Regions from separate parts of the Anoxybacillus sp. B2M1 genome, predicted to be linked through region 3. Evidence: predicted binding sites of a transcription regulator. Region 3 holds the regulator's gene; each other region holds the start of a gene.
The links. The regulator CtsR, encoded in region 3, represses protease genes until heat stress. The targets are predictions, from matches to a motif close to ATGGTCAATAAAGGTCAAACA.

Region 1 (3,284 bases), 740 kb from region 3:
TATCCCGTTTTTTCAATGCATAAGCTGCCTGGAGTCGATCCGCTTGTCGGGCCGGAAATGAAATCGACAGGCGAAGGAATTAGCATTGCTCATACAGCAGCGGAGGCAGCCGGCAAAGCGTTCCATTCTTATTTGACAAAAAAAGCAGATGCTTTCGAGGTTTATGTGGATGCAGAAATAGAGCAAATACAAGCGCTCGTAGAAGCAATGAAGAATAAGCGAATCAAGCTTGTGAGCCACATTCCATTTTCTGAATGGGTAAAGCGAAAAGAAGCATTAGCCTTTTTTAATTTCAAAAACGATCAACAAGCTGCGGAACAACGGATGCTTGCTTTGTCACGGCAGCTGCTGGCCTTTACGGAAGTGGAAACGTGCAAGCTGTTTTTGCAGGCGCTTGATTCTGACGATTTTTCCGTTCTTTCGATTCAGGAATGGCTTAAATTAAAAAAACAAACAGAGGAAGCGGTGATAGGATGAATGCGACAATCCATTCATTAAAAGGAAAGGATTTATTAACATTAATCGATTTTTCTTCTGAGGAGATCCATGATTTACTAACGTTAGCAAGTGAGTTGAAACAAAAGCAGCTGGCAGGTCAAGCCTATACACCATTAACAGGGAAAACATTGGCGATGATTTTCGAAAAGCCATCTACGCGGACGAGAGTATCCTTTGAAGTGGGGATGACACAGTTAGGCGGACATGCGCTTTATTTAAACAGCCATGATTTGCAAATTGGCCGCGGGGAAACCATTGCTGATACGGCAAGAGTATTATCGCAATATGTAGATGCGATTATGATTCGCACATTCGCCCATAGCAAAATCGAAGAGCTTGCACAGTACGCAACGGTGCCCGTTATTAACGGATTGACAGATGACGATCATCCATGTCAAGCACTGGCTGATTTACTAACCATTTATGAAACGAAAAAACAGCTAAAGGGACTGAAGCTAGTATATGTCGGAGATGGCAATAATGTTGCCCATGGATTAATGATCGCCGCTGCCAAAGTAGGGATGGATTGTACGATTGCATGCCCGATAGGCTATGAACCGAAAGAACAATATGTCAAGGCTGCAATCGAAGTAGCCAAACAAACAGGATCACAAATGGTCGTGACCCATTCTCCACAAGAAGCGGTGAAACATGCTGATGTCATTTATACGGATGTATGGACGAGCATGGGACAAGAACAGGAAAGCCAGCAGCGGCTGGCAGTGTTCCAGCCGTTTCAAGTCAACGAACAGCTAGTGAAGCAGGCTAAGCCAGATTATATGTTTTTGCATTGTTTGCCTGCTCATCGCGACGAAGAAGTGACAGCTGGCGTCATTGACAGCGACCATTCTTATGTATTTGAGCAAGCGGGAAATCGTCTCCATGTCCAAAAAGCCATTTTGCTATCGTTATTATCATGCTGAAAAACACCGGAGGTTACTCCGGTGTTTTTTTGCAAATCATTCCACGATTTGCATGAGTGAATGATAAAAAGAGGGGAGATGATAAGCGTGTACGCTGCTTGAAGGAGGGGATGAGCATGGGCCAAAGACGTCATTTTGGACCAGGGGACAAAGCGCCCAACAATGGTGTATATATTGAAATCGGAGAAACAGGAGATAACGTGAAAAATCCTAAAAAAGTGAAGCTCAAAGCGGGAGATACATTCCCAGAAACGTCCAATCATAATCGCCATTGGACTTATATGCGCAAACCATAACGATCGATGCAGCCGTTGATATGGTAGACAAAGCCGATTTTTTCTTTGTCTACCATTATTTTGAGGCGTTACTCATTTCAGTTGTTTCCACTTCAAAATGTCTTAAAAACGCTGGGCAGAGAAAGAAGAGAACCGAACGAAGACGTTACCGTGCAGACGAACGAGACGCTGTGACGCAGGATAATAGACTGAGCCATTCTCACCGTGGGAATGGCTTTTCCTGTGGGACAAGGGTATAATATATATAAAGGTCAAAAAAAGTCAAAAGACAGGTGAATGTCATGGATATGAACAAGCTAACAGAAAAGATGCAGGAGGCGCTGATCTCTGCTCAATCCATCGCCAAAACGTATCATCATCAAATGATGGATATCGATCATCTTTTGCTGGCGTTGTTGGAGCAGGAAGAAGGGCTGGCCAAACGCATGCTCTCTCTTCTACATATCAATATTAACAAAATGGCTGTAGATCTCCGTTCATTTTTAAAAAGAAAACCTGAAGTGATGGGGGCGGAAGAAATTGTCTACATGGCGCCTCGTTTGGAACGGTTGCTCACCAACGCTGAACAGGAAGCAAAACAGATGAAGGATGAGTATACCTCTGTAGAACATTTGCTTTTGGCGTTAACCAATGAAAAAAATGAGATCGGGCAGCTGCTGCAAAAGTACGAATTAAATCGTTCGAGACTTTTACAAGTATTAAAAGAAATAAGGGGGAATCAGCGCGTGACAAGTGCAAATCCAGAAGCTACATATGAGGTATTAAAAAAATATGGCCGCGATTTAGTGGAAGAGGCGCGCGCCGGAAAAATTGACCCTGTCATCGGCCGCGACAGTGAAATTCGCCGTGTGATCCGCATTTTATCGCGTAAAACCAAAAATAATCCAGTGCTTATTGGCGAACCGGGAGTGGGAAAAACAGCGATTGTCGAAGGGCTTGCTCAACGGATTGTTCGGAAGGACGTACCGGAAGGCTTAAAAGATAAAATCATTTTTGCTTTAGATATGAGCTCTTTAATCGCAGGAGCGAAATTTCGCGGGGAATTTGAAGAGCGCTTAAAAGCTGTATTAAATGAAATAAAAAAAAGCGAAGGAAAGATCATTTTATTTATTGACGAGTTGCATACGATTGTCGGTGCTGGAAAAGCCGAGGGGGCTATTGATGCAGGAAACATGTTAAAGCCGATGCTCGCTCGCGGGGAATTGCGCTGCATTGGCGCTACCACTTTGGATGAATATCGACAATATATCGAAAAGGACCCGGCTTTAGAGCGACGGTTTCAGCAGGTGCTTGTGGAAGAGCCGAGCGTGGAAGATACGATTTCTATCTTGCGTGGTTTAAAGGAACGGTTTGAGATTCATCATGGCGTGAATATTCATGACCGCGCGCTCGTTACCGCTGCGGTATTATCAGATCGCTATATTTCTGAACGTTTTCTTCCTGATAAAGCCATTGATCTTGTTGATGAAGCGTGTGCCATGATTCGCACAGAAATTGATTCAATGCCATCAGAATTAGATGAGGTGATGCGTCGTGTGATGCAGCTTGAGATTGAAGAAGCCGCGTT
Region 2 (3,284 bases), 520 kb from region 3:
CAAGTAGAAAACATCCGCTACATTGATGAAACCATTGGTTTAAGCGCACTTCCAGATAAGCTTCGAGAAATTGCAGAATTACGAGTAACATATCAAGATGTTACATTAAAAGAATTAGGTGAAATGGTTTCAGGGGGGAAAATTAGCAAGTCGGGTATTAACCATCGCTTGCGGAAAATCGATGAAATTGCTGAAAAGCTGCGGGCAGGACAGCCTGTAGACTTCCATAAATAAAATCAGGAAAAGGGGAGGAAGGAATATGGTGGAAAAACAGGTGGAAGTGTTGTTGAAAACTGGATTGCAAGCGCGTCCAGCTGCACTTTTTGTTCAGGAAGCGAACCGCTTCTCATCGGATCTTTTTATTAAAAAAGATGGAAAAAAAGTCAATGCCAAAAGCATCATGGGTCTGATGAGCCTAGCGATCAGCTCCAGATCGGTCATTACGTTAATCGCTGATGGACCGGATGAACAAGAAGCGATTGAAGCATTGACAAAATATGTGCAAAAAGAAGGATAGTAAGAGGCTGCAGGAATGGCTGGGAGAGAGCGACTCGTTCAGGATGCTCAAACCGCACTTTGTCCGAGAGTCATTCGATGCATAAAAGGAAAAGGCTGTTCTTTACGGAAAAGAACAGCCTTCATATTTTCAGATTGGCTGTCCGCATTTTTCAGCCAAGCGTTTTTAAAATAGTAGTAGACAAAGTCTGCTTTGACTTTGTCTACTACTGGCTGTCCGGATTATTTTTCGTCAACGCGTGCCAACACGCGGTCGATTAAACCATATTCTTTTGCTTTTTCCGCTGTCATAAAGTTATCGCGGTCTGTATCGCGCTCGATGATCTCGATTGGCTGGCCTGTATTTTCTGCCAAAATGCGATTCAGCTTATCGCGTAAGAACAAGATGCGTTTAGCGGCAATCTCGATATCAGTAGCTTGACCTTGCGCTCCTCCTAAAGGCTGGTGGATCATGATTTCACTGTTTGGAAGAGCAAAGCGCTTTCCTTTTGCGCCAGCAGAAAGCAGGAACGCCCCCATTGATGCTGCCATTCCAATGCAAATGGTCGAAACATCTGGCTTAATAAACTGCATCGTGTCATAAATGGCCATTCCGGCTGTAATCGAACCACCAGGGCTGTTAATATAAAGGGAAATATCTTTTTCCGGATCTTCCGCTGCTAAGAATAAAAGCTGGGAAACAATGGAGTTCGCGACATGGTCATCGATGGCACTACCTAAAATAATGATGCGGTCTTTAAGCAAGCGGGAGTAAATGTCATATGCGCGTTCACCGCGGCTTGTTTGCTCAATCACTGTAGGAATTAAATTCATGAGTTTTCCTCCTTTACCAGTCAATTAAAATCATATGTATTTCTATGATACATAATTGGTCAATGAAGGTCAAACAAAAAGCGTTTTGCCTTCTCCTCATAATTTTATTTATTCGCTATTCTGTTCCGATATCCCTTTTTTCAGCATATCCGCTTTTTTGTTTTTTAAACAGACGTATTGCTGAAGAAAATAGATTTTAAATTTTTAACATATCCACCGAGAAGTCTCCCTCCTTTAAACGGAGTGAAGGGGGGAGGTTCATCTGTTAGTAAGCGTTTTGCCCGATATAAACGCAGCTTAAACGATAGCTGAGAGGTCGGCGGCCGAAGACACCAATCTATGGACTTGTTTTTTCCATAATGAATCGATCTTGCTTCTTATTTCCACAACATATTTTCCTCTTGCAAAAAAAAACGTTCTTCATTATAATGGAACATGCGGCTAACCAATCATGCCCTCGTAGTGTAGTGGATAGCACGAGAGATTCCGGTTCTCTTAGCGTGGGTTCGAATCCTGCCGAGGGCGTTCCAACTATCCTACTGGTTCGGATTACATTTCCACAACTCCTTGATACGACTGCATTTGCGGTCGTTTTTTATTTTTTTAAATCCGAAAGAGTCCTTTTGTTTTTGGAAAAATTTTTCACAAGACAGTTCCAGCGTTGTTGAATCCATTGGTAGGGGCTCTTTTCGTCGATGACATACGAATCAATCTCTTTGCGGGCAAGGCGCCATGGCGATGCTGGACCCTTTTTATTGGGAAAAATCAAAGAACATGTTGAGGGGGGATTCAAATAAAGAAGCAGCGGAGAAACGGACGGGTTGATTCTTCTCTGTTTGTCAGGAAGAAAAAAGGATGGTTATTTTCGAGCATTTTTGGCACGAAAATAACCAAGAGATAGAGGTTATTTGAAATTTTGATTTTCTAATACAACGACTTTTTTTTCTGTCGATTGACCGATTTGCTTTGTAAATTCAACGAGACGAAGAATATCATGACAACATTGTTTGGCACCTAAAACTAATAAGGGGACGCCAATAAAATCGATGTGCAATCCTCTTGAAAAAAACCCTCCCATTGTCATGGCAAATGGAACCGTTGGCGAAGTATTAGAAAAAATAATCTTTTCGTGATGGCTATGTTTTTCTTGTAGCAATGTAATGAAATTTACCAATGCTTGAACGACTAATTTGTTTCTTTTTCTGCCAATGGTATACACAGAATTTCCATCTTCATCGATTCCGTGGAAGAAAAATTTTCCGAAATCATCTTTTGTCAGTTTGTTAAAATAGTCCGTATTTAAAATTTCTTCTTTCGTCAGCTCTCGATCCAAAGGCAGCTTTTTTAAATGGTAGGCTGCTGCTAGTGCCGTGCTATGTGTTCCAGCGTAGTCATTATATATGTAAATCACCCAATCACCCTCTTTTAATCCTATGTTGTAATAAGTAGGATGACCAGAACCCGTCGTATTTAAAAGAGCGAAAGAGCTTTCCCTTGTTCCTTTTATTGGTATGAATTTGGGATGTTTCGTGTAAAAGGTCGGATTCTGATCGGTTTTTCAGCGATAAAAACAAGAATTCAAGCAGTGTTCATTGGTTTTGAATGGATCAGTAGTATCATTAGTCTGACAACTATGTGTAGGATATCAACAACATTCACCACATCTATAAAGAATATCCGCCTATACTTTCCAAAGCGCTCCTGTTATCTATCTTCATAATAGCAGCAGTCCACGATCAGGAAGGTCTTTTTTGTGTGATTTTTCGAATATATATAAAAATAATGGATTCGGATATACGGAAATTTTATTTCCTATACGTTTTGAGGATGTTGATGTACAATAATAAAGAAGGGAGCGTGAGATTATGAGAGCGGGGCTGTTTCAAGAGCAACGCTTGCACCTCTCATTAACAAAGGAACTGGCTCAAGCGATTGAATTGCTGCAGTATTCAACG
Region 3 (3,284 bases):
CAACAACCCTGGAGTCATATTCGTTCTTTTGATTTCGAGGTGACCCAAAAACACTCCTATGTTCTCGGCGGGCGATAGTTTGAACTTTCTTGCTGTCATAGGCGGCATCTCCTAAAGCAAACCGAATGTTCCAGTCTTTGAGAGCTGAAAAAACCTCTGGCGTGACTGCCGCGTCATGTCGATTGGGGGGTGTAAGCATATGGGAGACTACGATTTCGTCTGCGGTGATACCTGTATAAAGTTGATAGCCCTTAAACAAGTGATAAGAGTGGGCATCATCCTTCCTCTCATTTGAGAATCATAGGGGCTGCTTCGGAGTGCCATATTGTCAATCCACACAGCTGAAGGCTGCTTGACACTTAAATGCATAAGCAGTTGAGCATGAGATTCCGGAAACTCTTGCTCTTGAAACCATTGTCTTGTACGAGAAAGCGTCGAAACATGCAGAACGTCGCTAGTCCACAAAGGTGGCGACAATAATCAAACCACTGAAGGACTCACATCAACTCTCGCAACGAATCGAGCGCAAAATACGTTTTTAAAAATAAGCACCTGAGTAATGCCTTTTTAAAATCGGCGGCCTCTCTGTTGTATACGGCGTGCCAAACAAAGAAAGCCGATGGATCTATTGGAAGAATGCATTCAAAAGAGATTTGATCTCCCACATGCCTGTTCTTTAATCAAATTAGAACGCATAATGTCCACTCTTTGGAGCTTATTGGTCGCTGTATAGGATTTTCAAGGGAGTGAGTGGGTTTTTATATGTCTTTATGCATTTATGATGCGCTTTGCGACATATTCACAATAAAATTGTACATTTCGTTTTTTCGATACGATTGGTTTTCACTGATTAAAATTTGAACCTCTTATTCACCCCATATCATATCCTCGAGCATATTAAACGTTAAATCATGTGAATGACCACGTCAAACTCCTTGGTTCCTGTGCTTCTCTCTCATTCAAAAACAGCTTAATTGACATATTCTACGGATTGAATATGCTTTGCTGCACATGCGAAAACTCTGAAAAAGTGCAGATACCAGTTTCCATCGTTTGATGAAGAATGTTTTCCTTTGTTGAATGGTTTACTGCTTTAAAGACGGATCTTTGAGCATTGGCATGTTGAGATATGTCCTTGCTTCATAATTATAACTTTTTTCTTGATATAAAGGATTTTTAGCATATGTTATCGAATTAATTCATACTGCTTTTGTTTTAAATTCGGAAAATCGGCAATCATATGATTATCTGCTCTTGTTTGTTGCATTTTTTTTATATCTGCTATATAGTAAAATTAAGGTCAAATATAGTCAAAGTCAACTACCTAAGCAAGGAGGGGTAGGGTGAGAAACATTTCTGATATTATCGAACAATATTTAAAGCAAGTTTTAAATATGAGTGAACAAGAAATTGTTGAGATTAAACGAAGTGAAATCGCCGATAAATTTCAGTGCGTTCCTTCACAGATTAATTATGTCATTAATACACGCTTTACTTTGGAACGAGGCTATATTGTAGAAAGCAAGCGTGGCGGTGGAGGCTATATTCGAATTATAAAAGTGAAAACAAAAAATGAATCGCAATTAATTGATCAGCTATTATCTTTAATTCGTCATCATGTCAGTCAATCGAGTGCAGAGGATATTATTCGCCGACTTGTTGAAGAAAAAGTCATTTCTGAACGAGAGGCAAATATTATGCTGAGCGTAATGGATCGATCTGTTTTATATATTGACTTGCCTCAAAGAGATGAGTTGAGAGCTAGAATGTTAAAAGCCATGTTAATGTCTTTGAAGTATAAATAGAAAGAGGTGAGATCTTTGATATGCCAAGAATGTAAGCAGAGACCGGCCACGATGCATTTTACGAAAATTATCAATGGTGAAAAGACAGAATTTCATCTTTGCGAACATTGTGCTCAAGAGCACGGGGACGTTTTTATGTTTCATGGAAATGCAGGATTCTCTTTGCAAAATTTATTGGCAGGTCTATTAAATTTTGAAGCTCCTACAAAGGGAGCCAAGCAAAATGCATTTCAAAGCATTGAAATTTTGCAATGTGAACGCTGCAACATGACATATAATCAATTCGCCAAAATCGGCCGTTTTGGCTGCTCTCATTGCTATCATACATTCGCTAAACAGCTGCAGCCGATATTGAAACGACTTCATAGTGGCAATACTACTCATGCAGGGAAAATTCCAAGACGAATCGGTGGCAGTATTTATATTCGTAAACAAATCGCTCATTTAAAACAAAAACTGCAAGAGCTTATTGCCAGAGAAGAGTTTGAAAAAGCAGCTGAAGTTCGCGATCAAATTCGTTTGCTTGAATCACGTGTAAGTAAACATGGGGAGGAGGGCTGATTGTGTCGCTTGAGAAGTTTTTGAATACAGCAGTAAGCTCTTGGATGAACCAAGAAGGTCCGGACTCAGACATTGTATTGAGCAGTCGGATTCGGCTTGCAAGGAATATTGTAGATTACCAGTTTCCCACTGTTTTTGGCAACGAAGAAGCCCAGCATATCGTACAGCAATTTGAACAGACATTTGCACGCCAATCACATCCTGTAGTTGGTAGATTTGAGCTTTTAAAAATGAATGAGCTCCAAACGATCGAAAAAAGGGTATTGGTTGAAAAACATTTAATTAGTCCACATTTAGCGGAAGATTGCCCATTCGGAGCATGCTTGCTGTCGGAAAATGAAGAGGTAAGCATTATGATTAACGAGGAGGACCATATTCGTATTCAATGTTTATTTCCAGGACTGCAACTGACAGAAGCTTTAGAGATGGCCAATGCGCTGGATGATTGGATTGAAATGCATGTCAATTACGCATTTGATGAAAAGAAAGGTTATTTAACAAGCTGTCCTACAAATGTAGGAACAGGATTAAGAGCATCGGTAATGATGCATTTACCGGCTCTGATTCTAACACAGCAAATGAACCAAATCATTCCGGCCATTAGCCAACTAGGATTAGTGGTACGAGGAACGTATGGAGAAGGAAGTGAGGCCTTAGGGAATATATTCCAAATATCAAATCAAATTACGCTTGGCAAATCAGAAGAAGATATTGTGGAGGATTTAAAAAGTGTTGTTCAACAATTAATTGCTCAGGAAAGAATGGCAAGAGAGGCATTAGTCAAAACTTTAAACATACAATTAGAAGACAGAGTCTTTCGCTCCTATGGCATCTTGACCAATTGCCGTGTTATCGAATCGAAGGAAGCGGCCCAATGTTTATCGGATGTACGTTTGGGAATTGATTTAGGGTATATTA

Region 1: the regulator CtsR is predicted to act here: its motif matches at 1,965-1,985, upstream of clpB (ATP-dependent chaperone ClpB).
Region 2: the regulator CtsR is predicted to act here: its motif matches at 1,385-1,405, upstream of clpP (ATP-dependent Clp endopeptidase proteolytic subunit ClpP).

The regions. Positions count from the first base shown of each region.
Region 1 covers NZ_CP015435.1:1,822,358-1,825,641, reverse strand. Annotated here, with positions in the region: gene GFC28_RS08825 (carbamoyl-phosphate synthase (glutamine-hydrolyzing) large subunit) at 1-477, shown strand, start outside; gene argF (ornithine carbamoyltransferase) at 474-1,421, shown strand; gene GFC28_RS08815 (YjzC family protein) at 1,538-1,717, shown strand; gene clpB (ATP-dependent chaperone ClpB) at 1,999-3,284, shown strand, end outside.
Region 2 covers NZ_CP015435.1:3,075,806-3,079,089, forward strand. Annotated here, with positions in the region: gene whiA (DNA-binding protein WhiA) at 1-234, shown strand, start outside; gene GFC28_RS14955 (HPr family phosphocarrier protein) at 260-517, shown strand; gene clpP (ATP-dependent Clp endopeptidase proteolytic subunit ClpP) at 739-1,329, opposite strand; tRNA gene GFC28_RS14965 (tRNA-Arg) at 1,783-1,854, shown strand; gene GFC28_RS14970 (DUF3189 family protein) at 2,234-2,740, opposite strand; gene rpoN (RNA polymerase factor sigma-54) at 3,195-3,284, shown strand, end outside.
Region 3 covers NZ_CP015435.1:2,559,196-2,562,479, reverse strand. Annotated here, with positions in the region: gene GFC28_RS20295 (transposase) at 1-259, opposite strand, end outside; gene GFC28_RS12485 (CtsR family transcriptional regulator) at 1,344-1,805, shown strand; gene GFC28_RS12480 (protein-arginine kinase activator protein McsA) at 1,821-2,366, shown strand; gene GFC28_RS12475 (protein-arginine kinase McsB) at 2,369-3,284, shown strand, end outside.